DNA from 2 places in the Paenibacillus germinis genome. Region 2 is predicted to be linked to the other one. Evidence: a T-box and tRNA genes for the amino acid it is inferred to sense, from the RefSeq annotation. Region 2 holds a T-box; the other holds one or more tRNA genes.
What was found. A T-box is a leader RNA that pairs with one kind of tRNA and senses whether it is charged. The one in region 2 lies ahead of GC102_RS28540 (arginine--tRNA ligase), so its partner is inferred to be a tRNA-Arg.
Positions count from the first base shown of each region.

Region 1: it encodes a tRNA-Arg, which carries the amino acid that the T-box ahead of GC102_RS28540 (arginine--tRNA ligase) is inferred to sense. The anticodon was not compared.

Region 1 is NZ_WHOC01000007.1:82,958-90,867, reverse strand. Features, by position in the region: gene whiA (DNA-binding protein WhiA) at 1-309, shown strand, start outside; gene GC102_RS01045 (HPr family phosphocarrier protein) at 458-727, shown strand; gene GC102_RS01040 (stalk domain-containing protein) at 940-2,709, shown strand; gene clpP (ATP-dependent Clp endopeptidase proteolytic subunit ClpP) at 3,674-4,255, opposite strand; tRNA gene GC102_RS01030 (tRNA-Arg) at 4,487-4,558, opposite strand; gene GC102_RS01025 (sugar-binding transcriptional regulator) at 4,863-5,885, shown strand; gene gap (type I glyceraldehyde-3-phosphate dehydrogenase) at 5,973-6,980, shown strand; gene GC102_RS01015 (phosphoglycerate kinase) at 7,102-7,910, shown strand, end outside.
Region 2 is NZ_WHOC01000149.1:228,585-236,494, reverse strand. Features, by position in the region: gene GC102_RS28550 (GDYXXLXY domain-containing protein) at 1-1,199, shown strand, start outside; gene GC102_RS28545 (EamA family transporter) at 1,257-2,123, shown strand; T-box leader at 2,172-2,392, shown strand; gene GC102_RS28540 (arginine--tRNA ligase) at 2,472-4,358, shown strand; gene GC102_RS28535 (hypothetical protein) at 4,556-5,185, shown strand; gene GC102_RS28530 (threonine synthase) at 5,403-6,608, opposite strand; gene GC102_RS28525 (YheC/YheD family protein) at 6,758-7,510, opposite strand; gene panD (aspartate 1-decarboxylase) at 7,503-7,904, opposite strand.

The DNA of each region.
Region 1 (7,910 bases), on a different contig from region 2:
GAGGATGTCCGGATCATGAAGGATATGCGTAACTCGGTTAATCGTATTGTCAATTGTGAAACAGCGAACCTCAACAAGACGATTGGTGCAGCTGTTAGACAGATCGAAAATATCCGTCTCCTGCAAAGGGAGGTCGGACTCGATAGCTTGCCTGAGAAGCTAAGAGAGGTTGCCGAGATTAGACTTCAGCATCCCGATCTGAATCTCAAGGAGGTTGGCGACATGCTTAAGGGCAGTGTAAGCAAATCTGGCGTCAATCATCGTCTGCGAAAAATCGACGAATTGGCTGAAAAACAGCGGAATTCGTAGATAAGAAGGCCCTGTACAGCGCATCTATAAGTTTTTCTCATTTTTTCTAGTGTACTTCAGGGAAAAATGCTATAATGTTAAAACATAGGGTTTAGCACTGTTATCAATAGTAATTCATATAAGCTCCATATTAGGGGGAATTAGTTCCATGTCCAGACGTCCAGTCGTTGTGAAGTTGAGAACAGGACTTCATGCCAGACCTGCGGCATTGTTTGTTCAAGAGGCGAATAAATTTTCATCTGAGATCTTTGTTGAGAAAGATGAAAAGAAAGTGAATGCGAAAAGCATCATGGGAATTATGAGTCTTGCGATCAGTACAGGAACCGAAGTCTTCATAAGTGCAGAAGGTTCGGATGCCGAGCAGGCTGTAAACGCTTTAGTCACATTAGTTAGCAAGGAAGAATTGGAAAACCAATAATCCTTCAAAAGCTTCCTTTCGAGGAGGCTTTTTTGCGAGTGAAGTGGCCATACAGTACAGCGAATTTTTATAAGTGTCAAATTTGTTAACAATTAGGGAAATTAGCAACCTTTTTCTCTTGTCGACGTCTAATGTACGTGGCTGGCGGAGGAAAGGGCTATTTGCCGTTTCTGCCGTGCTGCATTCAAATGTTAAAGGAGCCAGAGAAAAGAATGAAATTGAATTCGCTAAAAAAAGAGGTTACCCTCCTGCTTGCGCTGATCGTGTTTCTTGCTAGTACAATCGCAGCACCAGCAGCTCACGCGGTATCGACAAGCTCGTCCTTCATTTTACTTTATATCGATAAGTCAGAAGCGTTCGTGAACGAGGAGCAAATCCATTTGGAGTCTCCGTCTACGATAATTAATGGCAGTACATTCGTCCCTGCTAAGTTCCTTGGGGATACGATGGGTTTCAAGGTGGAATGGAATGATGCATCACGGACCATTCAGATGACTCCTCCGGGCTATGACATCGTTCTCGATGCCGATCATAAAACTGTGACGACCAATGGGGTAGACACGCCTTTCAACACGGTTGCTGCGATCGTAAATGGGAAGCTTTTGGTGAAGCTAACTTGGTTAGCGGACTATATGGGCGCGAAGTACAAATATAACAACGAACTCCGTCGAGTGGAAATCGTACACTTTAAGTCGCCTGAGGGTATCTACATTGACCAGGATAGCAACTCCAGACCTGTAGCTAAGTTTGCAACAGCGAAGCCTACATACCGTCTTGGAGAGCCTGTGAAGTATCTCGATCTTAGCTATGATCCCGATGCGGAAGGTATTGCATCCTATGATTGGGCGGGCAATCAGGAAGCCTTTTTCAAACCAGGTAAATATCCGGTTACTTTGACGGTTAAAGATGGTCACGGACATGTAAGTAAATTGTTCAAAAGCTTTGTAACAGTAGTTAATGAGCCTTATTTGACTGAAATGGAATACCCGATATATACGAAGCCAGTTGGTGGTTTCATCAAGTCGGACTGGGGTACGATTTGGGCTCATTTCAATGAGATGCCTCTTTTGCCTAAAAAAGTAACAGAGGTTCCAGGACGTACGCTTCTAGTGAGCGACAGTCCGGAAGAGTTTACAGAGAGTGGTATTCTGTACCGTGATAATATCAATGGCAAAGCGCGATTGTATGCCGATCACATCAATGGTACGAAACAGAAGATGACCATGGCGATATTCGCAACGAATAACTCGGATAAACCGGTTAAGATCAAGACAACGAATAAAGGCGAGGTATATCCTTCAGTTTATGCGAATTTGATCGGTAGCGAAGCGTCCGTAGACTTCCTTTTAGGCAATGTGTACACAGACGAACTGACAGTTCCTCCTCATGAGACTTACGTATATGCGAAGCTTCCGGATTTCTATCCGGGGCAGGGTGTGAACTTATTTTACGATGTGGAAACAGATGGTGAGCTGCAAATCTCGTTCGGTGTGACGGATCGCATGCTGACGCCAACGATTGCACAAGAACTTCCGTTATTGGGCTTCACGGGCCATGTACGCGGGACGTTCCCAATATCAGAGATTAAATGGGATATAGACGCCACAAGTTTCGCGAAAACATCGGTACTAACGATTGGAGATAATAAGACGGATCCGTTCGTTAAAGGGTATGACGTGATGCGCAAGCAGAATGTGGAGAACGGCGGTAATTATGGCGTAGTTTATAAAATCCATGCGGATAAGCCGCGTAAAATGGCTGTTATGATTATGGCCAAAGGCGGCGTGTTCAAAGGACCGTTCAAAATAAACGGTGAGATCATTCCGGTACCATATTCCGGTGTCATTACGGCATTTGATGGAATGGAAGTGCTGGCTCGTACGACAGGTACGGAAGACGCGCTGGATATCGAGTTCACGCCTCCAGCAGGCTCGGCATTCCCGATTGACCTGATTTTCTATCCATTGGATGAGAAGAAGTAAGATGAAAAGATAAGAGCCTTTGGAGATCCTAGTGATGCGTACAGCATAACACTGGGATCTCAGGAGGCTCTTTTTTTGTGAACTTGTGGCAGTGGTAAGAGATGAGGAATAAGCTCGGAAATCGACTGATTCGCATGTGAAGTGAGCTGAGAGGATGTTTTTCATTGTTAAGTGGAGGGGGAAGTGAGAAAGTAGCACTTTAACGATGAAAAGCCTGCTTAAGTAAGAGTAATCGGGGTTGATTCGCATGTGAAGTGAGCTGAGAGGATGTTTTTCATTGTTAAGTGGAGGAGAAAGAGGGAGAGTAGTACTTTAACGATGAAAAACATTCTTAAGTAAGCAGGATCTGAGCTGTTTCGCATGTGAAGTGAGCTGAGAGGATGTTTTTCATTGTTAAGTGGAGGGGAAAGTGAGAATGGAGCACTTTAACGATGAAAAACCTGCTTAAGTAAGAGGAATCGGGGTTGATTCGCATGTGGTGTGAGCTGAGAGGATGTTATTCATCGTTAAGTGGAGTGGAAAGAGAGAATGGTGCACTTTAACGATGAAAAACATTCTTATGTAAGCAGGATAAGGGCTATTTCGCTCAGAAATCGGACTTATTGCTGGATGTAGGCTGAGATAGGCTGAGATAGGCACAGAAATCGATCCTATAGCAACCACAAACCACGATGAGGCTGGCTGAGAAGTCGATTTTGGAGCTTACGGCGGCAGCGAGAAGTGATGTGTGGGGATAAGCGCGAAAATCGAGAGCTTATTGCTGGGTGCAGACTGAGTTAGGCTCAAAAACCGCGCCTAAAGTATCCCCAAGCCACGTTGAAGCTAGGTTATGTGGTCTGAGAAGTCGGTTTCGGAGCTTACGGCGACGGTGAGAAGAAGGGGTTTGTGGGAAGATCCCAATAAAAAAACCAGCCGCACGGCCGCTCGTTGAGCAGTCACTGCAAGCTGGTTTTTATTTTACAAATTAGACGCGCTCGATGACTTTATCGATGAGTCCGTATGCGGCCGCTTCCGCAGCGCTCATGAAGTTGTCGCGGTCTGTGTCTTTTTCGATGCGCTCGAAAGTTTGACCCGTGCGCTCAGCTAGGATTTTGTTAAGGTTGTCTCTCATTTTCAAAATACGCTTAGCGCGGATTTCGATGTCTGAGGCTTGACCTTCAGCACCACCAAGCGGTTGGTGAATCATGACTTCGCTGTTAGGCAAAGCGTAACGTTTGCCTTTGGCGCCTGCTGTGAGGAGGAATGCCCCCATTGAAGCAGCCATACCAACGCAGATCGTGGATACGTCTGGCTTAATGAATTGCATCGTGTCAAAGATGGCCATACCGGCTGTAATGGAACCGCCAGGGCTGTTGATGTAAAGCGAGATATCTTTATCAGGATCTTGTGCGGCCAAGAAAAGTAGCTGAGCAATGATGGAATTAGCCACAACATCGTTGACACCCGTGCCTAAGAAAATAATGCGGTCCTTCAGCAAGCGAGAGTAGATGTCATACCCTCTTTCACCGCGCGCGTCCTGTTCGACGACCATAGGAATAAAACTCATGAGAATGACCTCCTTGGGGTGGGTACATGGTTTAAAAGATTGATGCCTGGAGTCAATGTCATCATAGAATAATGAAATTGATCTCTTTTGTACATACTGTTTACAGTATCTACAAGTATGATAACGAAAAAACCTCTGAAGGTCAAGAAAGGTCAAACTAACAACAAAAAAAATCAGCAAGGATGCTGATTTTGGTCATTCTGGTGCTGATTCTGCTGTAATTCTTATGAACGCGCCCGAAAGGAATCGAACCTTTATCTCAGGCTTCGGAGGCCTACGTCATATCCATTGGACCACGGGCGCATAAAAAGTTAAAAAGTGAAGCAAGGGTTATTATATGTCAGACGCTCAGAAAAAGCAAGACAGTAAGCCCTTTCAGCCCATATTGGTGAAAAATGTTTGAACAAATGTTGAATCTGGAAAGATTATTGGTTATAATGAAAATGTAAGATATCAGAAAGCATTCACGCCGAACAATCTTCAGTGAATTCATCTTTCTGATGTGGGAATTGTGTAAGGAACTTTTTTTTCGCCCGGGTGGGACGCAAAATGTATACCCGGGACATAAAACGTCCATCGACGGATCGGGAGCGTTATAAGTCGTCATATGAGAGAAATACTTGACATTCAGAAACAGCTCTTGCCGGATCTCATGGACATCATGAAGAAGCGGTACTCGATTCTACATCATATCTTAGTCTCCGGTGTTGTCGGACGTAGAACGTTAGCCTCTTCGCTCGAAATGACTGAACGCGTGCTGCGCGGGGAAGTTGATTTCCTTAAGGAGCTTGGACTTCTCGAATCGGATGCCACAGGGATGAAGATTAGTGAATCCGGCCGCCAATTGCTTGAAGACATGCAGCCCATCATTAAGATGGCTTTTGGATTGACGGACTTAGAGGAAAGCATTGCTAAGTCGTATAGCATCTCGCAAGTGATTGTTGTCCCAGGAGACTCCGACACTTCGGTATTTACGAAGAAGGAGCTAGGACGTGCAGGTGCAGCAGCACTCCGCAAGTACGTGTCCAAAGATGATGTCATTGCTGTAACCGGTGGATCTACGATGGCGCAGATTGCGAATAACCTAGCGACATCCTCTTCCATGAAAGGCAGCTGGTTCGTACCGGCTCGCGGTGGACTTGGAGAAAGTGTGGATATGCAGGCGAACACCATTGCTTCTATTATGGCCAAGAAAACAGGCGGCAAATACCGATTGCTGCATGTACCGGATCATCTCGGGGAGGAAGCGTACCAATCGCTGATCCAAGATCCGCAAATTCAAGAAGTTGTTGACGCTGTTCGCAGTTGTCGCATCGTTGTACACGGTATCGGAGATGCTATGGTCATGGCACGCAGACGTAAGGTCGACGCCGAGACGACACGCAGTCTGGAAGCCGAGGGTGCTCTCGCAGAGGCGTTAGGATACTATTTTGACCGCCAAGGAAATGTGGTTCACAAGATGCCAACCGTAGGGCTTCGTCTGGAGGATCTTCAGCGTATTGAAGTCGTTATTGGTGTAGCCGGCGGGAAGAGTAAAGGGGAAGCGATCGCTTCCGTACTTCGTCATGGACAGGAAGATGTCCTTGTGACCGATGAGGCAGCAGCTTTAGAAATTATGAAGCATGTTTAATAAAGACGAAAGACATCATAACGTATGCCTTTATCAGCTGCGTTTTGAAATATAATATTATTTATTTAATCTTAGGAGGAATTGGCTATGACAACAAAAGTAGGTATTAACGGTTTCGGACGTATTGGTCGTAACGTATTCCGCGCAGCATTGAACAACGCAGATGTACAAATCGTAGCAGTAAACGATTTGACAGACGTTAAAACTTTGGCTCACTTGCTCAAATATGACACTACTCACGGTAAACTAGACGCTACAGTTGAAGCTGGTGAAGGCGAATTGATCGTTAACGGTCGTTCCATCAAGGTTTTTGCTGAGCGTGACCCTGGGAACCTGCCTTGGGCTTCTGTAGGCGCTGAAATCGTAATCGAATCCACTGGTATTTTCACTGCAAAAGAAAAAGCAGCTCTTCACTTGAAAGGTGGAGCTAAGAAAGTTATCATTTCCGCTCCTGCTTCCGACGAAGATATCACAATCGTACTTGGTGTTAACGAAGACAAATACGATCCAGCTGCACACACAATCATCTCCAACGCTTCATGTACGACGAACTGTCTAGCTCCTTTCGCGAAAGTTATCAACGATAGCTTCGGAATCGTAAAAGGTATGATGACAACTGTTCACTCGTACACAAATGACCAATCCGTTCTTGACGTTCCACATAAAGACCTTCGTCGTGCTCGTGCTGCAGCTGAGAACATCATTCCTTCCAGCACTGGCGCAGCAAAAGCAATCGGTCTAGTTCTTCCTGAGCTTAAAGGCAAATTGAACGGTATGGCTATGCGTGTTCCAACACCTAACGTATCCGTAACGGATTTGGTTGTTGAGCTTAAAGTTAACGTAACTGTTGACGAAGTAAACGCAGCTTTGAAAGCAGCTTCCGAAGGCCCACTTAAAGGCATTCTGAACTACACAGAAGATGCACTTGTATCCAGCGACTTCAATGGTGACCCAGCTTCCTCCACAATCGACGCTCTTTCCACAATGGTAGTTGGCGACAACATGCTGAAAGTGGTTTCCTGGTACGATAACGAGTGGGGCTACTCCAACCGTGTTGTTGATTTAGTAGCTTTCATCGCTAAAAAAGGTCTATAATTTACTAATCACAGATTTCAAAACACATGAAGGGGAGAAGAGATTCTCCTCTTTATGTGCGATTTTCCCATATAAAAGGTTGACCGGAAGTATACCATACACGTTCAGGAGGCTTTGACCTATGAGTAAGAAAAGTGTTCGCGATGTTGAAGTAGCTGGTAAAAGAGTATTTGTTCGCGTTGATTTCAACGTACCTGTAGAGAATGGTCAAATCACCGATGATACACGAATCAGAGAAACACTGCCTACGATTAAATTTTTAGTCGAAAAAGGCGCGAAAGTCATTCTTGCAAGTCACTTCGGACGTCCAAAAGGGCAAGTCGTTGAAGAACTGCGTTTAACACCTGTAGCTGCAAAATTGGCTGAATTGCTCGGTCAATCCGTGATTAAAGCGGATGTATCGGTTGGCGAAATCGTGAAAGCGCAAGTGGATGCTCTTCAAAATGGTGACGTTCTCTTGCTTGAAAACGTTCGTTTCAATGAAGGCGAAGAGAAGAATGATCCTGAACTCTCAAAAGCATTTGCTGAGCTTGCAGACCTGTTCGTGAACGATGCATTTGGTGCAGCACACCGTGCGCACGCTTCGACGGAAGGTATCGCACACTTCATTCCAGCGGTTTCCGGCTTATTGATGGAGAAAGAACTTGATGTTCTAGGCAAAGCATTGAACAACCCAGAGCGTCCTTTCACAGCTATCGTTGGCGGATCCAAAGTGAAAGACAAAATCGCTGTCATTGAGAACCTCCTGAACATTGCAGATAACGTCCTTATTGGCGGGGGTCTGTCCTATACATTCCTGAAAGCACAAGGTCACGAAATCGGTAAATCCCTTGTGGATAACGAGAAACTCGACCTAGCGCTTAGCTTTATTGAAAAAGCGAAAGAAAAAGGCGTTAACTTCTTGATTCCTGTGGATATCGTTGTTGCTGA
Region 2 (7,910 bases):
TGCTTATAGGTTTTGGTATTGTCACTGTCATTGCGATGATCATAGCGAAAAAACTAAATTCATTAGTACGATACACAATTCTCATTAGTGGATTGCTGCTTGGCGCCGGAGCGGCTGTTTTTACAGAAAATGTTCCTATTCTCTTGGTTTTCCTAGCGCTTACGGTTGCAGCTTTCATCTACATTGCTGGGTTGGTACATCGTATATTCTTCTTTCTTACTGGTGTCATTATTGCTTCCTTCGTACTTTTCAATTGGATAGATAGCGGAATAATTGTGCTTACTGTGCTTACCGCTTTATTATTCGTTATCTTTGCCAGTGGTCAGGTCATAGCCAATGCGGGAGTCAGACAGCCTATTCTTTACAGCAGTTTTCCTTCATTTTTGTTAACTTTATTTGCCTTAACTTTTATGGCGGAGTCATCTTGGTATTATATAGCCAATGTGCTGTTCTTTATCGTCGTTTTTCTCGCTTTAGTCATTAGCAGACAACTGCATATCAAATGGATTTACGCATGGTCAATGGGCTTCTGGATTGCTTTCCTGGTATACAAATATTACGATCTCGCCTGGAAGCTTCTGCACAAATCGATTAGCTTTGCGGTCATCGGGATTTTGGTTCTTGCTTTTACGGTTTGGTATGAAAAAAGACATCGCTTGGAAGTAAGCGAGCAACCAGAGGCTAGCTCTAATTATGCAATGAATCGCTGGATTATTGCTCTGCTAGTTCTGCTGCAAGTCATGGCAATGTCCTTACAAATTGGCAAAAGTGAGTGGCTGCTTGCTCACGGACAGCTGATTAAGCTGCAGCTTGAACCTCTTGATCCACGTTCTCTCATTCAGGGTGATTATGTGCGTTTACGCTATACGATATCTGAGCCGCCTCTATATGCAGATGAAAATCAAGATGCAGATTCTAAGGGGAAAATTACAATCGTTCTCGCTCCGAACCAGGCGACAGGTGTTTACGAGTACCGCCGCGTGTACACCAAAGGTGAAACATTAGCACCGGGAGAGGTTCGCTTGAATGGAAAAAAACTCGGTTACGAGGGTATTGAGTTCGGCATTGAGACTTATTTCATTCCGGAAGGAACAGGCCGTATATATGAAAGGGACGCCAAATTTGCTGAAGTAAAAGTATCTGCTGGCGGAGATGCGATCCTTGTGCGTTTATTGTTACAACCAAGTGTTGTCCAATAAAGATTAATGTGGTAAAATTACCCGATCTTTGCTTAAAAGAAAGGGGTAACTGTTCTCATGTGGCTTATATTTTCAGTACTTGCGGCTGTCAGTTTCGGGCTGCGAGGCATTCTATATCATTGGACCAGCCAGCAATCGCTGAATCGAAATGTGCTGCTATGCGGCACATTTTTTATGGGGGCGCTCGTCAGCATTTGCTGCGCCCTTATTACTCAGCAAGAGTGGACGGTGTCTGCTCTGATTGGTGTTCAGATGGGGTTGTTCTCCTTTGGAGCCAATGCCAGTATGTTCAAAGGCTTTGCGGTAGGCAAAGCCTCGTTAGTTGCTATCCTCACCGGTTTGCCATCGGTCGTTGTGGTTTTTGTCGCATTTCTACTCTGGGATGAACGACTCAATTTATGGCAATTTTTTGCCTTCATTGTGATCGTTGTAGGAATTTTATTCGTTCGTTACTCGAATGATATCACTTTAAAGAACCTGCAAGGAGCCGGATGGGGTGTGCTTGCTTTGTTTCTTTTTGCCGGGAATGATTTGTCTAGCAAATGGACAACCATCGTTTCTGCGCCATTATTTCCAACGCTATTTTTTATGTTTGCGACGGGGACTTGCTGTTTTGGATTATGGTGGTTGAAGGACAGGGCCAAGGATAAAGGAAAGGAAGTTGCGCCAGCCAGTTGGACCGAACGTAGAACCTTCTTGATCGGAATGGTCATCGGGATCACAAATGTCATTGGTATGATCTTCATTATTCATGCGTTCGATCAGGGGAAAACGGGGTTAGTTTCCGCAGTTGTTGCACTTAATGTATTGATAGTTTTATTGTATACACGGTTTGTATTGAGGGATAAATTCTCGAAAATGGAGCAATCCGGCTTAGCTTTAGCGTTCATTGGCATTATGATGATGAAATTAGTTGCATCTTGACAACACATTATTATTGCTGTAATATTCAGTAAATTCTTAATTTCATAAGCAACATTGGTGAACAGGACAGTAATTCTTGTCGGACAGTCGCAGCGAGCCGGAGCAGGTGGGAACCGGTACGAATGTCAAGAGTGAAGCGGGCCTGGGAAATGGTCTTCCGAAGGTACGTTGTAGGAAGATCCGGCATAAGCCGTTATCGTTGGAGTGGTTAAACCAGTGGTTTAACACTTAGAGTGGTACCGCGGGAATGAACAGCTCTCGTCTCTTATTGTAGAGACGGGGGCTTTTTTGCGCTTTTCTGCCAAAAACATTCGCTGTTTCGCATTATCCTATTAGGAGGAATATTCCATGATTCAGCAGCTTCTAACGAATGAAATCAAGCTTCATGTAGATGTTTTATTTCAAGAGTACGGAATTGAACAGCCTGCGACTCTGAAAATCTTGACGGAGCACCCAGCTCATCCTGAGCACGGTGATTACAGCACGAATGTAGCTATGCTTTTAGCAAAAATAGTTCGTAAAGCTCCTTTGCAAATCGCGCAAGAGCTTCAACAGCGCATAGAAAAGAACGGGTGTGTTCAAGGCTTATTTGCCAAAGTGGCTGCGGTGCCGCCGGGGTTTCTGAACTTTTATATAGATTGGGACACCTGGTCTACTGGTCATTATGGTGCTGCACAAGGGCTTGATGACCAAAGAAACAAAACAAAAATATTGATCGAGCATACGTCAATCAACCCCAATAAAGCCGCTCATGTTGGCCATTTGAGAAATTCCTGTATCGGTGATTCGTTGTCACGCATGCTCTCGCAAGCAGGTTATCAGGTGGAGGTGCATAACTATATTGATGATCTGGGGAATCAATTAGCGGATACCGTGGTGGGCATTCTTCATACACAAACAGAAGAGACTTTTAATCGATTTGGCGACTTTTGTTGGGAGACCTACGCGAAGGTGAATCAGGCTTACAAAGTGCAGCCGGAGCTTGTAGAGCAGCGTTCTACCGTTCTTCATGCGCTAGAGAGCGGGCATTCCAATCTTGCATGGATGGGTGCTTTGGTGGCTGAAAGGATTGTTCGCGAGCAGTTGGAAGAAATGAAGCAATTCGGTATTAAATACGATGTGCTGGTTTGGGAAAGCAGTATTGTGAGAGCGGGATTTTGGGATACAACCTTCGAGCTGCTGTGCCAAACAGATATGTTTCATAAGGTGACGGATGGGAAATTAGCAGGCTGCTGGGTATTGAAGAATCTAGAAGAAGGAGCTGCTTCAGTTGGAGAAAGCACGGATTATCAAGGGGATAAAGTGCTCGTTCGTTCCAATGGTATTTTAACGTATACAGCGAAGGATATAGCCTATCATCTATGGAAATTCGGTGTGCTGTCGAATGATTTTGTATATCAAAAATGGGAGGAAGGACTATGGTCCACAGCTTCCCAGGGCAAGAAGAAATCGATAGGGCAAGCGGATGCTGTCATTAATGTCATTGATTATCGTCAGCAATACCCGCAGGAGATGGTAAAGCTAGCTCTAGAAGTGTTGGGCTATGAGCAGCAGGCGAGTCAGCTTAAACACGTGAGCTATGGAGTCGTTTCCTTAAGCCCGGGAACTGCTGCAGGACTGGGTATTGATATTTCGGAGGGCAAAAGCTCCTATGCGATGTCTGGGCGCCAAGGGATTGGAATTAAAGTCGCGGACCTACTAGATCGCATGGAGAGAGTCATTGACGCTAAACGCTCAAGAAAAGCGGGGATTTCCAGCAGATCGATAGCTGCGGCTGCGATCCGTTATTATTTGCTGAAATATCAGCTGCAAACGGAAGTTATTTTTGACCTGGAGCATGCGACGGAAATTACCGGGAACACGGGCGTCTACTTGCTTTATGCCTACACAAGAGCAAACAGTATTTTGGACAAAGCGAAGAAAGATACTCGTCTGTCACGAATGGAGGCAAAGTTCGATGGGACTCTGTTGGAAGAACAGGAATATCAACTTTTGAGGCACGCCGCCTATTGGCCCGAAACACTGGAAACTGCCACAAAACAATTGGCACCTAGCATACTCTGCCATTATGCTTTCGAGCTAGCTTCGCTTTTTAATCATTTCTACAGTGTTTGTCCGGTTTTAAAAGGCAGTGAAGAAAGCATCGCCCATCGCCTTTGGATCACGCAAACATATAAACAAACCATGCATCAGGTACTGGAAGTACTGGGTATGCCGACGCCAAAACGATTGTAACCGGAAAAACACTCGCATTCATCCCCGCTAGAGCAACGATCGGTCAAGGAGGCAATGCCATTTCGATTAATGCTTCGGAAGTCGGGGTTGTCCGCATTCGTCCTTAAAAATGCAACATAAGCTTTCTGATCTTGATCAAATGCGGTACAATAGGGATATTCGTGCCAATTTGAATGATTCAGGAGGCTTTAACCACAATGACAGAAAAAGATATCGACACACAAGCTCCAGTAGATAACGAACAAGACCAAGAACGCGAACAGGCCCAAATCATTATGACTTGGTTTCAGCACATTCAAGAAGTAATGAAAGAACAATTTCCCGAATATGAAGTAGATGGACAAATCGGCAATAATCCGACTTATGGTCCAATGTTTGCCTTCACACTTAAAAATGATGAAAAGTCCACATCATGCGGATTTTTCTTGAATGAAATTATGAGAAACTTCCAAACGAATCCGAATGCAGGGCTGTGGTTATCGTCCTTCTTCGTAGACTTGCTAAGAAGCCCAGAAAATCATCCACTGCCGAATCCTCCTCAATCGGAAGATGAAGCCAAAGAGCTGCTGGATAAACATATTGTTCCTTATTGCGCGGCTACCGTGCGAGAAGAATTCCCTGATCAAAAGATCTATGTTGACTTGGAGCTTCATGAGGAGCATGGTCCAGTCCTAGAGGCTGGCTTCGTAGCTGTTGAAGACGGCAATAATACGTGTGCGCTTCCGCTGCAATATTTAATGACGTTATATTTATTGAATCGTGACCCGGCAGAGCCTTTAATTCAAGCGATGTATCGGTTGTATGAAGAAAATAATTTAGGTCAATAAGGTTGAAAATGAACAGCCAGGAGGGTTTCCTCCTGGCTGTTCATTTTGGTTTGATTTGGTCTGGTTTGGTTTGTACGGGGTTAGGTTATATTTTGATTGATTTAATTTGTTTTTTGTTTAATATGGTTTGATTTAAGGATTTTATAGCGGAATAGTCTTCCTATGAATAGTCTTTTCTGTGTTTGCAACTTAGGAAGTTGTACAGCGTACAACATTCCTACAAACGGAGATAATCCTCATAGCTTCTAATAATCGGAAGTGCAGAGATGGAACCAAACTTCACATATTTCATCGCGTGCGACGTATTAAAAAGCACAATGGAATCGCTCGGACGCAGCCATCCGCTGTCGCAGAGGGCGAGCAGACCTGCCCAAGTTGCCGATCCTTCGGGGGACGAGGAGATGCCCTGCGAGCCTAAAGTGCGAGTGGCCTCGGCAATTTGGCTCTTGGACAGGGCGATGGCTGTGCCGCCGCTTTGTTCCACAATCGACAGGATGAACGCCAAGTCTGGCGGATTCGGTACGCGCATACCTGTCGGACTTGTTTCTACTCCGGCAGCTTGGGCACTTTCAGCTTGGTTGCATGTTATGCCGTCGACAATTGGCTGGCATCCCTCTTCCTGCACGCAAACGAATCTGGGCATGGGACCGTCAATCCAGCGGAGTGCTTTGAGCTCCTGGAAAGCTTTCCACATGCCAATAATACCGGAGCCGCCGCCAGTTGGATAGATGATGACGTCGGGGAATGTCCAACAAAGTTGTTCGGCGAGCTCAAGTCCCATTGTTTTCTTGCCCTCTACACGTCCGGGCTCCTTCAATGTGCCGACGTTTACCCAGCCCTGATCTTGTTTACCCGCTTCAATGATTGCTGCTGCATCATGAATGAAGCCGTCGACGAGGAAGGTAGCAGCTCCATATAACGGACATTCGTCCACGATTAATGGCGGGCAATCCATAGGGATAAAGACAGATGCCTCGATCCCTGCACGCCCTGCATAGGCGGCTAATGCGCCCGCGGCATTTCCATTGGATGGAACGGCCGCTTTCGTCGCTCCCGCTTCCTTGAGTAAGGAAACAGCGACGGAGAAGCCCCTCGACTTAAAGCTCCCCGTAGGGTTCTGCTCTTCTCTCTTGATCCATAGCCTTTTAATAGGCAGCTTCTGTTCCCATTCCTGCATGTGCAAGAGTGGCGTCCAGCCTTCGCCTAGGGTGACGATACAATCAGGGTTACTCACAGGAAGCAATTCTTTATATCTCCACATCGACGGGTAGCGTGTTTGTAAAGCTTCCTTCGTTAATGTTCTCGCTATGTGCTCCAAGTCGTAATCGACCAATAAAGTACCACCGCATTCGCATTTCATTTCTTGATAGCGGAAAGGGAGCCTTGCAGAACATCGTGAGCAATAAAGCCCCAATCGGTTCATCTCCGGGCCTCCTCAAAGTTTTCAAAAGGAAAACTATTATAGTTTTAATTTGAGTTTAGCTATTACAAACTCTTATTTAGACTATTACCAAGAGGCGAAGAAGGAAACGGCTTGTGTCTTTTGATTTATTTTATTTTTCGAACTTATTTTTACGATTCATTTATTGGTATGTTTTTGCGAAATGACTTCATCTTATGGAACATCGACTTATCCTTCAGTTTCAAAAATAGCCCAAGCATAGGAATAAAATTAACCTCAATAATCCAAACATTTCCCTCTTTGTCCAAAGCCATATCAATCCCCATCGTACGCACCCAAGGATAAAAAGGACCTAGTTTCTGAGCGGCTTGTAAAGCAACTTTATCGAGCTGTGAGAGGAGGTCGGCAGCCCGCATCGTTTTGAGCGCCGAATTTTTGAGAGCATGCTCCACGGATACGACCTTGCCGCTGCTCAGGCGAATATTCGTTACGACAAAGCCTTTCCCGGCCACTTTGGCCAGTTTTCCGGTCACTTCCCAAGGAGATTTGAGGCGGCGCTGCACCATCACTCTAAGATCAAAAGGGCGGTCGTTCACTGTGGCAAGCGGAATTCGCTGCTGAATGATGTTGTTCTTGCTTGCTTGCTTTTTGATATAGGCGTTTAATTGGCTTTGTTGTGTAAAAATTTTCTTCGTAGCGCCATCCTGTACCTCATATGTGGAAGGAGCCATCTTTTTGATCCGAATGACACCATTGCCCCCATAGCTCCCAGTCGGTTTAATGATGAGCTCACGGTATTTTTTTATCATGCGCCAGAAAGAGCTCTTTCGCAGCCATGCTGTTTCTGGAAGATTCACATTAAGTTTAGACGATTTCCGCAGCAGCTTATATTTGGTCCATTTGCTTGTGTTTAGTTTAGTCATTGGATTTCATTTCTTGTTTGAGAATAACTAGATCATGTTCTTCAACCCGGAGGAGTTGATTTCGTTCATCAACGAAAACCACTTGAGGTTTGAGGTTGTTAATTTCTGTTTCATTCATAAGTCCCATACTAAGAATAATAACAAGGTCGCCAGGAGCAAAGAGGTGGGCAGGGGGACCATTCAAACCGATCTTGCCGCAGCCTTCCGGCGCAGGTATCGCGTATGTTTTCCATCGGGTGGCGTTTCGCAGGCTTGTGACTTGAACCATTTCATAGGGTAAAATATTCGCTTTGCGCATCAATAAACCATCTATGGTAATGCTTCCCACGTAATCCAAATCGGCCTCCGTTACCGTCGCACGATGGATCTTCCCTTTACACATAAGTCGCTGCATATGCAG